One region of the Ureibacillus sp. GCM10028918 genome, then DNA from elsewhere that is predicted to be linked to it. Evidence: riboswitches for the same ligand, from Rfam matches in the RefSeq annotation. Region 1 holds a riboswitch; each other region holds the start of a gene.

What was found. Region 1 has a riboswitch for lysine ahead of ACFQU5_RS14630 (transporter substrate-binding domain-containing protein). Riboswitches for the same ligand answer to the same signal wherever they lie in the genome.
Positions count from the first base shown of each region.
Region 2: it holds a riboswitch for lysine, as region 1 does, so the genes downstream of both, dapA (4-hydroxy-tetrahydrodipicolinate synthase) here and ACFQU5_RS14630 (transporter substrate-binding domain-containing protein) in region 1, are expected to answer to the same signal.
Region 3: it holds a riboswitch for lysine, as region 1 does, so the genes downstream of both, ACFQU5_RS00590 (aspartate kinase) here and ACFQU5_RS14630 (transporter substrate-binding domain-containing protein) in region 1, are expected to answer to the same signal.

Region 1 is NZ_JBHTFK010000017.1:364,685-370,230, reverse strand. It holds gene ACFQU5_RS14640 (2-oxoglutarate dehydrogenase E1 component) at 1-943, shown strand, start outside; gene odhB (2-oxoglutarate dehydrogenase complex dihydrolipoyllysine-residue succinyltransferase) at 1,053-2,315, shown strand; lysine riboswitch at 2,737-2,923, shown strand; gene ACFQU5_RS14630 (transporter substrate-binding domain-containing protein) at 3,026-3,877, shown strand; gene ACFQU5_RS14625 (amino acid ABC transporter permease) at 4,005-4,736, shown strand; gene ACFQU5_RS14620 (amino acid ABC transporter ATP-binding protein) at 4,757-5,494, shown strand.
Region 2 is NZ_JBHTFK010000021.1:62,713-68,258, reverse strand. It holds gene ACFQU5_RS15480 (2-hydroxyacid dehydrogenase) at 1-717, shown strand, start outside; gene ACFQU5_RS15475 (aminotransferase-like domain-containing protein) at 883-2,076, shown strand; gene dapA (4-hydroxy-tetrahydrodipicolinate synthase) at 2,397-3,281, opposite strand; lysine riboswitch at 3,483-3,663, opposite strand; gene ACFQU5_RS15465 (alpha/beta-type small acid-soluble spore protein) at 3,947-4,153, shown strand; gene ACFQU5_RS15460 (bifunctional 2',3'-cyclic-nucleotide 2'-phosphodiesterase/3'-nucleotidase) at 4,364-5,546, shown strand, end outside.
Region 3 is NZ_JBHTFK010000002.1:129,093-134,638, forward strand. It holds gene ACFQU5_RS00575 (electron transfer flavoprotein subunit alpha/FixB family protein) at 1-738, shown strand, start outside; gene trxA (thioredoxin) at 958-1,272, shown strand; gene uvrC (excinuclease ABC subunit UvrC) at 1,542-3,332, shown strand; lysine riboswitch at 3,362-3,546, shown strand; gene ACFQU5_RS00590 (aspartate kinase) at 3,700-4,923, shown strand; gene ACFQU5_RS00595 (YslB family protein) at 5,045-5,461, opposite strand.

The DNA.
Region 1 (5,546 bases):
CTCTCAACGCCACTTAGTATTGCATGATAAAAATACTGGTGCAGAACTAGTACCATTACACAATGTTTCAGATTCAAAAGCATCATTTGCTGTACACAACTCTCCACTAACAGAAACAGCAATTGTTGGTTTTGAATATGGTTACAATTTAGAAAACGAAAACGCTTTAACAATTTGGGAAGCTCAATTTGGAGACTTTGCTAATATGGCTCAAGTGATGTTTGATAACTTCATTTCGTCATCACGTTCTAAATGGGGTGAAAAATCCGGATTAGTTTTCCTATTGCCAAACGGTATGGAAGGTCAAGGTCCAGAGCACTCTTCAGCACGTATCGAAAGATATCTACAATTATCTGCCGAAAATAACTGGATTGTTGCAAACTGCTCTAACGCAGGTAACTATTTCCATTTATTACGCCGTCAAGCAAAAATGCTGGGAACTGAAGCAATTCGTCCATTAGTGATTCCTTCACCAAAATCATTGCTTCGTCACCCATTGGCTGCTGCTTCTTTAGAACAGCTTTCTGAAGGTGGTTTCCAAGAAGTAATTGAACAACCAGGTTTAGGTGGCAATGCGAAAAAAGTTGAACGCATTATTCTTGCCTCTGGTAAAGTAACAATTGATTTAGCAGACCGTGTTCAAGATGGAAAAGGATATGATCACCTTCATATCGTTCGTGTAGAACAACTTTATCCATTCCCATCGCAGAAATTGGCTGACATCGTAGCGAAGTATCCAAATGCGAAGGAAATTGTTTGGGCACAAGAAGAGCCGAAAAATCAAGGACCTTGGAAATATGCATTAGAATATTTACTAGACCTTGCAGATGGCAAAAAGGTAAAATATGTAGGACGTCCAGAAATGTCTTCAACTTCTGAAGGAGATATGGATTCACATAAAATTGCACAAGCAAAAGTTATTGATGAGGCTCTTGCAAAATAATTAACTATTTTATTTTAATAATGAAATTAGCTGCACTATCATAGTAGTGGCGATACCATGTGTACCTTTCAAGGTAGGTACACATGATATTTAAAGGAGGATATTTAAAGTGGCTGAAATTAAAGTTCCTGAATTAGCAGAATCAATTACAGAAGGTACCATTGCACAGTGGGTTAAAAAAGTTGGAGATCGTGTTGAAAAAGGCGAATTCATCGTAGAATTGGAAACAGATAAAGTAAATGCAGAAATTATCTCAGAAGAAGCTGGAGTTTTAACTCAAATTTTAGCTGAAGAAGGCGACACAGTTCTAGTAGGACAAGTAATTGCTGTAGTTGAAGCTGGAGAAGGAGCTGCACCAGCACCGGCAGCAGCACAAGAAGCTCCAAAAGCTGAAAGCACACCAGCACCGGCACCGGCACCGGCACCAGTACCAGCAGCACCAACACCAGTTGTTGAAGCAACTTCTAATGAGCGCGTTGTTGCATCACCAGCAGCACGTAAATTAGCTCGTGAAAAGGGAATTGACTTAAGTGCAATTTCACCAGTAGATCCACAAGGTCGTGTACGCGTGCAAGACGTAGCAGCACATGGTACTACTCCAGTTGCTCAAGCATCTGCAGCACCGATTACAACATCAAATGGACCAGTTGTATTTGCGCCAGCAGCTCAAACTGACCGTATTACAATTGAAAAAATGTCTCGTCGTCGTCAAACAATTGCAAAACGTTTACTTGAAGTAAAACAGTCAACTGCAATGTTAACTACATTCAACGAAATTGACATGACAAACATTATGGCTTTACGTAAACGCAAACAAGAAGAGTTTGTGAAAGCTAACGACATTAAACTTGGCTTTATGTCATTCTTCACAAAAGCTGTTGTTGCAGCTCTTAAAAAATATCCATATGTAAACGCACAAATCAATGGTGATGAAATTCACTTAAATAATTTCTTTGATATCGGTATTGCGGTATCTACTGAAGAAGGATTAGTAGTACCGGTTGTTCGTGATGCAAATGCTAAAAATTTTGCTGAAATCGAAAAAGATATTGCTGATTTAGCGAAAAAAGCTCGCGACAAAAAATTGGGATTAAACGACATGGCTGGTGGTTCATTCACAATCACTAATGGTGGTGTATTTGGATCATTAATGTCTACACCAATTATGAACGGTACTCAAGCTGGTATTTTAGGAATGCACTCAATTGTTCAACGTCCTATCGCAATCAATGGTGAAGTTGAAATCCGTCCAATGATGTATGTTGCTTTATCATATGATCACCGTATTATTGATGGAAAAGATTCAGTTGGATTCCTAAAAACAGTTAAAGAATTAATCGAAAATCCAGAAGATCTACTTTTAAATTCATAATATAAAAACGACCTAGCGAATATTTTCGCTAGGTTTTTTCATTAATGTATTACGAGCAAAAAAATAGTTTGATTCGAAAAGAACTGAGACAAATCAAAAAACTTCAAATACCTAAAAGGGAATTTGATATTTTTTCGGCTACAACTAGCTTGAGCGCCCAGCCATCGAGGTCGCGGTTGGTCCCTTCCAACGTGTGCAATTTATCTTGATCTAAGCGCGAGTAGGGAAAGGCATAGCCAACAGCTACACTTGCCCTCGACTCTAATCAATTTATAAAGGTTCAATTACTTAATAGGCTACTTCCATTATTCGAAGAAATTTCTACTTCTGTCCTAGCCTTATTCAGAATAATGAATGTTGACATGATATTGTTGATATAGTAATATTCTAATAGTAATTTAATATTAAAACCTCACGTGACTTGTGAGGTAGAGGCGCGATGCTTAATAGTTTTTCATGGAGTTTAGAGCAAAACCATGATATGAAAAATGAGGAAATGTCGCCGAAGTGTGAATGTAGGCTCTCTACTTCATGCTGGGTCTGCAGTGAATAATTGCAGGACTGTCTCAGATGGAGATCCCAACCATCTGAGGTGAGCTATCTCAGGTAGGGAACGTAAGAGGATTTGGGCTAAAATACTAGCGACCTAAGTCTATCTTAGGTCGCTTTTTTCGTTAATTGGCTCAAAAAATGGAGAAGGAGAGAGCGAAATGTCAAAAAAACTTAAAATTTTAATGACTACATTGCTAGCTGTTTTATTACTAGCAGCATGTGGTAAATCTGATGAAGGTACATCAACATCATCCTCAACCTCTGAATCAAAGGAAAGTGATGTATTAAAAGTAGGTTTAGAAGCTGGTTATGCTCCATTCAACTGGACTCAACAAGATGATTCAAACGGTGCTGTAAAAATTGAAGGTTCACAAGAGTATGCAGGCGGTTATGATGTCGAAATCGCTAAACGCGTTGCAGATGCTTTAGGTAAAGAACTAGTAATTGTAAAAACTGAATGGGATGGATTACTTCCAGCATTACAATCTGGTGTAATTGACGCGATTATTGCAGGAATGAGCCCAACAGACGAACGTAAAGAAGTAATCGATTTCTCGGATAACTATTATACAAGTCAATTTGTTATTGTAACAAAAACTGGCGGTGAATATGCTGAAGCTAAAACTCTGGAAGACTTCGCTGGAGCAAAAATCACTTCACAATTAAATACAACAAACTATGCAGTAATCGATCAAATTCCTGATGTTCAAAAAGAAGTGGCGATGGAAAGTTTCTCTCACATGCGTGTTGCTTTAGAATCAGGTGCAATTGATGGGTATGTAGCTGAACGACCTGAGGCGGTTTCGGCTTCTACAGCAAATGAAAACTTTACTTATATCGAATTAGAAGAAGGATTCAAAACGGAAGAAGCGGATACATCTGTCGCTATTGGTCTTAAAAAAGGCGATAAAAATATAGATCAAATTAACGAAACATTAAATGCAATTACTGAAGAAGAACGTCAACAAATTATGGATGAAGCAATTGCAAACCAACCGGCTGCACAATAGGAAAGAGATAAGTACTGGTCACTCTTGTGACCAGTTTATCCTTTTTCTATTACTATTTTATTCACTTTTATAGGTGAGTAAAGACTAGTAGAGGTTAAGGTTTTCCAAATTATTTAGGAGGATATTTATGAGTTTAGATATTATACTCTCAATATTAAAAGAGAATTGGCCAAGTTATTTACAGGGTGCATATATAACGTTATTAATTGCAGTTTTTAGTACAATTATTGGTGCTCTTATCGGATTATTAATCGGTGTCGTGCATACGATCCCTCTTCGTAAGAAATCTCTTAAAGCTGTTATACTAAAGATTATTAATTTCATATTAACAGTTTATGTTGAAATCTTCCGTGGTACACCAATGATTGTACAAGCAATGGTTGTTTTCTATGGATTATACGCTTATGGAATAGAAATGGATCGTTTTGTTGCAGCGGTTGTTGTTGTTGGTTTAAATACAGGTGCATATATGGCTGAATATGTTCGTGGAGGTATTGTCTCCATCGATAAAGGGCAGTATGAAGCAGCTGCAGCTATTGGCATGGGTCATTTCCAAACGATGGTACATGTTATTTTACCGCAAGTATTCCGTAATATTTTACCAGCTACCGGGAACCAGCTGATTATGAATATTAAAGACTCGGCTGTATTAAGTGTAATTAGTGTAACGGAATTATTCTTTACAACAAAATCAATTGCGGGAGCTAACTTCCGTTTTGCAGAATCCTTTATCATCACTTGTATCATCTACCTAATAATGACTTTCATTGCCTCACGAATTTTACGTATAATCGAGAAGAAAATGGATGGGCAAGATGCATACCAAGTGCAAACTAAAAAAGAAGAACCAATTCTTTAATGGCGTAAGGAGATAATATGATGGAAAAAGTTATTGATATAAAACATCTAAATAAATCATTTGGTAGCCATGAAGTTTTAAGAGATGTAAACTTCACTGTAAATAAGGGTGAGGTTGTATGCTTAATAGGTTCTTCCGGATCAGGGAAATCAACTTTGTTGCGTTGCATCAACCTCCTTGAAACACCAAGTGGCGGGGAAATTATATATAATGGTGAAAATATTTTAAATGATAAACATGATATTAAACAATATCGTACACATTTAGGTATGGTATTCCAACAATTCAACTTATTTAATAACCATAATGTATTAAAAAATTGTATTGTTGGTCAAAAGAAGGTATTAAAACGTTCTAAAGAAGAAGCAAAAGCAAATGCATTAAAGTATTTACAAATCGTTGGAATGGATCAATATGTAAATGCTAAACCACGCCAATTATCGGGTGGTCAAAAGCAACGTGTTGCCATTGCCCGTGCACTTGCAATGGACCCTGAAGTAATGTTATTTGATGAGCCAACTTCTGCACTAGATCCCGAGATGGTTGGGGAAGTACTAAAAGTAATGCGCCAATTAGCTGATGAAGGCCATACAATGCTTATTGTAACCCACGAAATGGAATTCGCGCGTGAAGTATCCGATCGTGTTGTTTTTATGGATAAAGGGGTTATTGTTGAAGAAGGCTCACCAGAACAAGTTCTGGTAAACCCGAAACAAGAAAGAACGAAAGAGTTTTTAAAACGAACATTAAAACAATAAAAATAAAAGATAAATTCCTGAGAATTCTCAGAAATTTATCTTTTTTTGTATA
Region 2 (5,546 bases), on a different contig from region 1:
GGTGTCAATGCTGGTGCAGTTGCCGAACAAACGATTCTACTTATGCTTGGGCTATTAAGGAAAGTCGCAACCGGTGACCAGAGTGTGCGTGAAGGCAATCAGTTAATAACAAAAGAAAAGGCAATGATTGAAGGGATTACTGAACTGGCAGATTGCAAAATTGGGTTAATCGGGTTTGGAGATATCGCAAAAGCAACGGCTAAACGACTCTATCCATTCGATTGTGAAATGTACTACCATAGTAGAACGCGTCTAGCAAAGGAAATAGAAGACAAGTACCATGTTACATATTTGGAATTAAATCAACTGGCGGCTACTTGCGATATTATAAGCATCCATGTGCCGGTAACCGAAGAAACAACAGGAATGATAAATGAAGAATTTCTAAAAAATATGAAGAAGACAGCTTATGTAGTTAATACAGCTCGTGGAGAGATAGTAGATAATGAAGCTATGAGACAAGCATTAATCGACGGTGAAATTCAAGGTGCTGGCTTTGATACGGTTTATCCAGAACCTACCACAAAGGACAACCCTTTAGTTAATCTTCCAGAGGAGGCAGCAGACAAAGTATTATTTTCACCTCATATCGGTGGAATTACATCTAGTACGTTTTTCAGAGCGCATGAAAATATATGGTCGAATGTTCAAGCAGTTATGAATGACCAGAGACCAAATTATGTGGTAAATGGTGTCTTGAAGATTCGAAGAGGTTAAAAAAGTTTAAGTGAAGAGGCAAATTCAAGGAAGTTGAACAAAAAGGAAGGACTCTTCACAAAAGAGACCCTAAACATTAAGTTGATATTAAATGAAGGGTAAGGCTGTTTTTTAAAAGAGTATAATTGTGTCAAAAAGTAAAGATAGATTGGAAGGAGATCTAATATGTACAAGTTCGCAAATCGAATGGGAGAAGTATCCTCAAGTGCTGTTCGCGAAATTTTTAAAGCAATGGCAGATCCAGAAATGATTTCATTTGGCGGGGGGAGTCCTGCAAATGAATCGTTCCCTATTGCTGAAATAAAAGAGATTACAGATAAGCTGTTGACAGAAAATGGTCAACAAATCCTGCAATATGGAATCACGGAAGGATGGAAACCTTTAAAAGAAGCTTACTTAGAGCACATAGCCCATCCAAAAGGGATCCAGGGTTCAATTGAAAACGTAATTGTGACAACCGGAGCATCCCAAGGAATTCACTTATTGGCTGATGCCTTTCTTGAGCCGGGAGACGTGGTATTAGTAGAGTCTCCAACATTTTTAGGAGTGTTCTCTACATTCAACAAGTATTTTGTAAAATCAGTTCCTGTAGCAATGGATGAGCATGGGCTAATTATGGAAGATTTAGAAGCGAAGATAAAAGAACACAATCCAAAAATGATTTACACCATTCCGACTTTCCAAAATCCTACTGGACGGACTTTGCCATTAGATCGTCGTCAAAAAGTTGCAGAATTGGCATCAAAGTACAATGTGATAGTTTTAGAAGACGATCCATATTGTGATCTAAGATATTCTGGAGAGGTATTGCCTTCGATTAAGACATTTGATAAAACAGGCCATGTTGTACTATTAAATAGTTTTGCCAAAATCATTTCTCCTGGATTACGTGTCGGTACAGTATTAGCTGAGGCTGAAATTATTGAAAAGTTAACGGTCGCAAAACAAGGTGCTGATACCCATACTACCAATTTAACACAGGCAATTTGTGCAGAATTCCTGCAACAAGGACTCTTGCCAAACCATTTGGAAAAAATAAATGTGATGTATGCTGATAAATTACAAACAATGGTTACAAGTATTGAAAAGTACTTCCCAGAAGGAACGAAGTTTACAAAACCTGAAGGAGGGCTATTCATTTGGGTTGAACTACCAGGAGAACCGGATATGCTTGCTCTATTTGAAAGAGCAACGACAGAATATAAAGTAGCGTTTGTTCCAGGAATCCACTTCTGTAAAAACCCGGACGATGGGATCAAACATCTGCGTTTAAACTTCTCTTCGAGCACTTCTGAAAAAATTGAAGAAGGAATAAAAAAGCTGGGAGAGTTATTTAAAAAAGACTTAGAGGAAAGATAATCAATGAATTATATTAAAGGATAAGCAGTCCTGATTTTATAGCCAGTTGGAAAAATCGTATCATTTTTCCAACTGGTTTTTTAGATGGATCAGAGAAATGGTCTTCATAAGCAGAATGAAAGCCACTTTCAGCTGAATGAGTCAGAAAAATGGTCTTCATATAGAGAATGGACGCAAATTTAATAAAATTACACTTTAGTCCAAGTTATGATAAAATCCATCACAAAAAACTTACATAGTATCTCATTTTTTTCTATGCAAAGAAATCATCCTCAAACAGAAAAACAGGACCACGGATGATCCTGTTCAAATTCTTTATATTAGCTATTTACTTCTTCGAACGTATTTAACACCGCTCGTAATGAAGCCAATTCTTCGTTGTTTAATGGAATCATTGGTAGACGGACACCGCCAACAGGAATTCCGTTCCCATTGAGAGCAGCCTTTACTGATGTAGGGTTTGGTGTTGCAAATAAAGCTTTCATAACTGGTAACAGTGTGCGATGATCCTTTGCAGCACCAGCTAAGTCGCCATTCTGGAATTTATGAATCATTTGTTGCATTTCGTTCCCGATAATGTGAGCTGCAACAGAAATAACGCCTGTTCCGCCAATCGATAAAATTGGTAAAGTTAAACCGTCATCTCCGCTGTACAAAGAAAACCCTTCAGGTGTTTTTTCAATTATTTCAGCCATTGCATCCAGATTGCCACTAGCTTCTTTAATGGCAACAATATTGCGTATCGCTGAGAGGCGAATCACGGTCTCAACAGATAAATTTACAACACTTCTACCAGGAATATTATAGAGAACGATCGGTAAAGCTGTACATTCCGCAATTGCTTTAAAATGCTGATACATTCCTTCTTGAGAAGGTTTATTGTAATAAGGCGTTACAAGCATGATGCCGTCTACACCTGCATTTTCTGCTTGTCTTGTTAAAATAATTGAATCTCTTGTGTTATAAGAACCAGTGCCTGCAATTACAGGAACACGGCCATCTACTACTCTTACGGTAAATCTAAATAAATCAAGTTTTTCTTGATCACTCAAAGTAGGGGATTCTCCAGTTGTACCTGAAACAACTAATCCGTCAGAACCGTTTGCGATTAAATAATTAATTAAGTTTTCAGTAGCATTCCAATCAATCTCACCAGTGGCATCAAATGGTGTCACCATAGCAGTTAAAATTTTTCCAAAATTCATTACTTCTCCACATCCTTTTATTTTTTTAGCAGAAAAGAGAGGTTTAACCTTCTTTTCTCCTTGCCGTCAACTAAGGTTTTTGCTAAGCGCAGTCACCTTTAGCTTTCTAAGAAAATAGAGGGAGAAGGGCGATGTGATGAGTAAACGCAAAAAAGCAACAACGAGGGTTCGTTGTTGCCAAGAAATAAAGTTCATTTCCTTGCGTAAGATAGCCCTCCATATAGAAATCTATATGACAGTTCTGCATTTTTTCAACAACAGAACCAGCTCAAGAGATTATGAGTTTCTCAAAAGCTTCGGCAAATTCCCCTTTCCACAATCGTCTTAGGATCTCATAATCCTCTTACAGTGTACTAATGGTTTTTGCTCCTCTATCCTTACTTCAAAAGTTCTTGAAATAAGTGATTATTAAATTAAGTGAATTATACCTTTTTCTAATAATAAATGCAATACCTTTTTGGATTTTTTTGAATCTTTAGCCAATACTACAATTAATGTAGTTTTGTTATAAAGGTTTTTATACATTTACATATGCAATAACTTGAACTTAGGATGCAAAATAATTGTAATATTAATACAAGGGAAATTGATACTATGAAGGAATGTTTAACAACGTATTAAAAACACCTCTTTGACCATTCTAATCTCACAAGGAGGTGAGAGAAATGGCTTCTGAAAGAAGTTCAAATAAATTGCTCTTTCCAGGTGCTCAAGCTGCAATGGATCAAATGAAATTTGAAATTGCACAAGAGTTTGGAGTAAACCTTGGACCAGAAGATGCATCACGTGCCAATGGTTCGGTTGGTGGTGAAATTACAAAACGCCTTGTTCAAATGGCTGAAGCACAATTAAAAGGACGATCAGGTCAATAAATTCAATATAAATACAAGTGACTGAGGGCTGATACAAAAAACATTTTTTGTGTCAGCCTTTAAATTTATCTAAATATATTGGGAGTTAATGTTAGTATTGTTAATTTTTTATTCTATTTTCAAAAAAATAGAAAAGTTGCTATATTTATATTTTCTTTTTTGATAAAATTCAATTGATTTAGAATTTTATTAATTGGGAGATGAGTTTTAATGTGGAAAAAAGTTTCCGCCTCTGCTTTGGCATTGTCAATTGCGGTTTCAGGTTTTGCAAATGTTAACGTAGCAGATGCTGCAAAGGTTGACCAAGTAACAAGAGGAGAATATGTAAAAGCGGTTATTGATTCAATGGGAATTGAATTGGGTTCAGGAAAAACTGTGAAATTTAGTGATGTACCTGATTCACTAAAACCTTATGTTGAAAAAGCGATTGAATTAAAACTTATCGATGCAAAAACAGGGAAAAATTTTAAACCTAATGAAAATATCACTCGTGAAGAGGCGATTGTTGGTTTAACAAACGCAATTCAAGATAGCAAAACTTACTCAGAGGATATCTTAAAACAATATAAAGATATTAATTCTGCAGATAAAGAAAACTTTGATGAATTAGCGAAAGCCATTTCACTCGGCTTTTTAACTGGTTATACAGATAAAACGTTAAAGCTTAAAAATGTTTTAGCTGAAAATCACTTTGACTTATTATTAGAACGTTTCTTGAAAAGATATAAAACAACGGTATCTTTACGAATTTTAGGTACTTCTGATATTCATACAAATATTATGAATTATGACTATTACAAAGATACTGAATCAAATAGTTTAGGACTAGTGAAAGTAGCAACATTAATTAAAAACGCACGAGAAGAGAATAGTAATTCACTTTTATTTGACAATGGTGACACAATTCAAGGAACGCCGCTAGGTTCTTATAAACAAGCTGTCGATGTATTGGAGGAAGGAGAAGAACATCCTTCGATTACAGCAATGGAATACTTGAATTATGACGCTTCAACACTTGGAAACCATGAATTTAACTATGGTTTGGATTATTTAGATGAAGTATATGATGATGCAGATTTCCCATTCGTAAATGCAAATATTCGTAATGCATCTAGCGGTAGCTATATGTATGAACCATATGTCATTGTTGAAAAAGAAGTGGTGGATTCAAAAGGTAATGAAACAACAATTAAGGTCGGGGTAACAGGAATTGTGCCGCCACAAATTTTGAATTGGGACAAGTCTCACTTACTTGGGAAAGTAACTGTGGACGATTCAGTACAAGCAGTTGAAAAAATAATTCCAGAAATGCAAAATGAAGGTGCAGATGTGATTGTTGTTCTTTCGCATTCTGGTTTAGGAGACACGAATCATACGGTTGGTGAAGAGGATG
Region 3 (5,546 bases), on a different contig from region 1:
CTGGCAGTCTATGAGCAAGAACAACCAGATGGCATTGTATTTGGGCATACATCTTTAGGAAAAGATGTGTCTCCAAAATTGGCTTCAAGATTAAAATCCGGTCTCATTTCAGACGTAACTGAAATTGAAGGCTCTGGGGATGATGCAGTTTTCATTCGCCCAATCTACTCTGGTAAAGCGTTTGAAAAAGTAAAAATTAAAGAAGGTATTGTATTTGTGACAATTCGTCCAAACAACATTAAACCATTAGATAAAAATGCAAGTCTCACAGGTGATGTAACTTCACTTTCGGTGGATGTACAAAATTTACGTACTATCATAAAAGACGTTGTTCGCAAAGCAACAACTGGTGTGGATTTATCTGAAGCCAAAGTTGTCGTTGCAGGTGGCCGTGGCGTGAAATCTGCAGAAGGTTTCGAGCCATTAAAAGAACTTGCTAATTTACTTGGCGGTGCTGTAGGTGCATCGCGTGGTGCATGTGACGCTGATTACTGTGATTATTCGCTGCAAATCGGCCAAACCGGTAAAGTTGTTACTCCTGACCTTTATATTGCAGCAGGAATTTCTGGAGCAATTCAACATTTAGCTGGTATGTCAAATTCAAAAGTAATTGTCGCGATTAACAAAGACCCGGAAGCAAATATCTTCAAAGTAGCCGACTATGGAATTGTTGGGGATTTATTCGAAGTAATTCCTATGCTTATTGAAGAATTTAAAGCTCTAAAAGTTAATTCTTAATGGATATTTACTCAAAACCTCGCCAAAATATTGGTGAGGTTTTTGTATGGATTAAATGCACATAGTCTTTAGCTTTCTATATCTCATGACGTTCTATTTTGCCATTAAGATTATAAAAGAATTGTAAATTTATTGTATCAATTTCAGTTCACTTTACTACCTCAATTATTTCTATCGTGATATACTACATTCAGATTTAGATTTAAGGAGGCTATTAAAATGGCAATTGTTCATGTAACAGATCAAAACTTTTCAGAAGAAATCGCGTCAGGCGTTGTATTAGTAGATTTTTGGGCTACTTGGTGTGGGCCGTGTAAAATGATCGCTCCTGTATTGGAAGAAATCGATGCAGAAATCGGCGATCAAGTTAAAATCGCAAAGCTTGATGTAGACAACAACCAAGGAACTGCTGCTGAATACCAAGTAATGTCAATTCCTACATTACTTTTATTCAAAGACGGTGAACTAAAAGCGAAAACAGTTGGGTTCCAACCAAAAGAAGCTCTAATCGAATTCATTAACAACAACCAATAAAAAAATATCCCAAAAGTTTACAAGCTTTTGGGATATTTTTTATTTAGATTTAGACAAAAAGCTGTCTAACTTAGAAAGCCCACTAGGTGGCACAATAAATTTCGGAGGTTTTACAAGCAGAAACTTTTGTAAGCGCTCCTTTACATATTTCTGCAACCGAAGCTACTTTAATAATTCATTTTGCCAGCTGAGTTGAAAATCCAGTTTTCAATTCCGTAAACCTCTCTAAATGCATTATAATAATAAAAAAGCTCGTAAGGGTGAGATAGATGAATGAAACGATTCAAAATAAATTAGCCATTTTACCAGATGAGCCTGGTTGCTATTTAATGAAAGATCGTCAAGGAACGATTATTTATGTAGGGAAAGCCAAGGTGCTAAAAAACCGGGTTCGTTCTTACTTTAATAGTTCACACGACGGCAAAACACAAAGATTAGTAAGTGAAATTGAAGACTTTGAATATATCGTGACCTCCAGTGACCTAGAGGCGTTAATTTTAGAATTAAATCTTATTAAGTTACATGATCCCAAATATAACGTGATGTTGAAGGATGATAAAACTTATCCATATATCAAAATTACAAATGAAAAATATCCGCGCATTATAACAACTCGTAAAGTAAAAAAAGATAAAGCAAAATATTTCGGTCCATATCCTAATGCCTATGCAGCAACTGAAACGAGAAAACTCCTTGACCGTTTATACCCATTAAGAAAATGTTTGCGTCTTCCGGATCGGGTATGCTTGTATTATCATCTAGGTCAATGTTTGGCACCATGTGTAAAAGAAATTGAGCCAAAAGTTTACAAAGAGATGATTGAAGAAATTACGAAGTTTTTAAATGGCGGCTTTGAAGATGTAAAGTTAGATATCGAAAAGAAAATGCTAGAGGCAGCCGAAAATCTAGAATTTGAACGTGCGAAAGAATTTCGAGATCAAATTGCCCATATTGAAACGGTTATGCAAAAACAAAAGATGGTTACTGGAGATTTATCGAACCGTGATGTATTTGGTTACGCCGTTGAAAAAGGCTGGATGTGTGTTCAAGTATTCTTTGTCCGACAAGGAAAGTTAATAGAACGAGATGTATCCATCTTTCCAATTTATCGAGATTCAGAAGAAGAATTTCTCACATTTATAGGTCGATTCTATGATATCCCTGAACATATAAAACCAAGGGAAATTTTCATTCCATCCCAGATTGATAAAGCACTTTTAGAAAAGTATCTGGATGTAGAAGTTATCATTCCAAAACGTGGATCGAAAAAGGAACTCGTTGACTTGGCGATGAAAAATGCCCAAATTGGAATCCGAGAAAAATTCCAACTAATTGAACGCCAAGAGGAACGTACAGTTGGTGCTTGTGAAGAGCTTGGTGATGCAATGGAAATCAGCCCACCTCTTCGAATTGAAGCTTTTGACAACAGCCATATGCACGGAACGGATGCGGTATCCGCGATGGTTGTTTTTGTTGATGGGAAACCAGCTAAGAAAGAATACCGGAAATATAAATTACGGGAAACCGCTAAGCATGATGACTATGGAGCAATGCAAGAAGTTATTCGCCGCAGATATACCAGAGTGTTGAAGGATGACTTGCCATTGCCCGATTTAATTATAATTGATGGTGGGAAAGGGCAGATGGAAGTCGCACGGGAAGTTATTGAAGATGAACTCGGGTTATTCATTCCAATTGCAGGACTTGCCAAGGATGATAAGCATAATACTTCACAATTGCTATTTGGTGAACCTGCAGTCCCGGTCGAAATGAAAAGAACGAGTGATGGTTTTTATCTATTACAAAGAATTCAAGATGAAGTCCATCGATTCGCCATTACGTTTTTACGTCAACAGCATCAAACACATGCGATTCAGTCTGTATTAGATGAAATAGAAGGTGTTGGACCAAAACGCAAGCAGCAGCTATTAAAGCATTTTGGTTCGATTAAGAAAATTAAAGCCTCATCCGTGGAAGAATTGATGGAGGCTCATATACCGAGTGCAACCGCTAAAGCAATCTACAATCACTTTCACAAAGACTCATTGTCAACGGAATAATTGTATGATATTGTTAATTAAAATTGCTATAACATGATAGAGGTGCAAGGTGCAATAGTAGACTTTCTGGAGGATGGACAATGCCGTTGAAGGATCGTGAAAGGGTAACTTGCCGAAGTAATAAATCCATTGTCTAGATTTATTTGCTGGTTTTGCATTGAACAAATGCAAGATTGTCAGAATCAAATTGCGATTCTGGAGGGCTATCTCATAACGTTCCGTCACTTTAGGTAAGTTCTCGAGACAGCTTTTCACGTTTTTGTGAAATGCTGTCTTTTTTAGTGAAGATGGATAAAGCTCTGATACTAGAACAAGTTTTCTGAATTGAAAAAATCTTGATGAATGTATTTGAAAGGGAGAGGTGTCTATGACAACAATCGTAGTGAAAATAGACAGTACAGCACTATCAACACCAGAAAAAATTGAACAAATCGCAGATAGATTGATTGAACAAAAAAACGCAGGGAAAAAAGTGGTTGCGGTTGTACCGCCTTTAGACAATCTAGAGGATAAGCTGCTTCACTATTCACAAATCTTATCGGATAATCCCTCAAATAGAGAACAACACGCACTGAATGTACTTAATATCCAAGTAGCAAGTAGTCTACTAGCAATCTCCCTTGTAAAGAAAGGTGTTCAGGCCGTCTCTTTAAATGGGTGGCAGGCAGGAATCGAAGTAGTCGAAACGAATCAAAATGTGATAATCAATGGCATCAATCCTGAAACTATTATCAAGCATTTGAACAATGATGAGTTTGTAATTGTAGCGGGCTCACAAGGAATTGACAAGAATCATAACATCTTATTAATGGGTGAAGGCGGCCCGGAAACGACAGCCGTTGCAATTGGAGCAGCAATTCAAGCTGAGCAGGTCGAAATTCTTACTGTCCAAGATGGAATTTATACTGCAGATCCGGCAGTAGTCAAGCAAGCAAGGAAGCTAAATCAAATTACTTATGATGAGATGCTGGAACTCGCCAATCTTGGCTCTACATATATTCATCCGCGTGCGGTAGAGTTAGCTAAAATTGTTGAAATACCATTAGTTGTACGTTCTTGTACAGAAAATCAAGAAGGTACATTGATAAAGGGAGAGGTAGACATGGAGAAAAATTTAATTGTTCGTAGTGTAGCATATGAAGCAGACATAATTCGTTTAACAGTTGGTTATGATTCGTATGAACAATCATCCCTTGCTGATATCTTTACAACTCTTGCAGAACACAATATTGATGTCGATATAATTGTCCAAGCAGTGATTGATGGTGTCAAACCAACCGTCTCTTTCTCTATTGCAAAAGAAGATTTCGCAGAAGCCATTAAGGTATTAGAGAAAAATAAAGCCAAACTAATGTTTAGTTTCGCAGATTTTGAGGTGGGATTAGCCAAAGTTTCAATTGTTGGAGCAGGTATGGTATCAAATCCTGGTGTAGCTGCTCGTATGTTTGATCGTTTACGTAAAGAGAGAATCTTAGTTAAAATGGTGAGTACTTCCGAAATTAAAGTATCTGTTGTCGTTCCACAGGACGAAATGGTCCGTGCAGCGAATGCATTGCATGATGAATTTAATCTTGTTGAGGTAACTGCTTAACAATCAAAAAAGCCAATTCTTGTTTCGTGTGAATACATACAAGAATTGGCTTTGTCTAATTGTATAGAAGGAATCAGTTAAATAGCATCTAACGAAAAAACGTCATACGTATAACATCTCCCTATTGCACTTTCTCTTTTTTATCCCATTTTACTGTAAATGTTATATGCTGTTGCTTTTCGTTTTTTTCGTCATAGCATTCGGTTAGGCAGCCATTGATGGACTGAAGCTGCTGGGCAATAAAACCTGCTTCAATTCGAAATGAGCGTTCAGTAATTTTTAATAATTCGACATCATTTGTAAGTTGAAAAACACAGCCATCCTTTTCTTCCTCAGTTAAAGTTAGATTGCCCCAACCTGTATCTTGGAAAAAGGATATTATCAGTTGGATATCGGTACATGGAAATTTTCTTGCCAAGTCTTTACCAGCCCAATAGAGTACATCTTTTTCATGTTTTCCAAGAATCGTGGGGAGCAAGTAATCACGCAAAATATCATAACCAAAGACTGGAACAGTTTTGTTCTCATTTGATGTCATTTAAAAATACCTCTTTCTTATTTTTCTTGTAATAGTATAAATTAACAAAAAATTTCAGGTAACTAGAAATTTTCACCGTAAAATA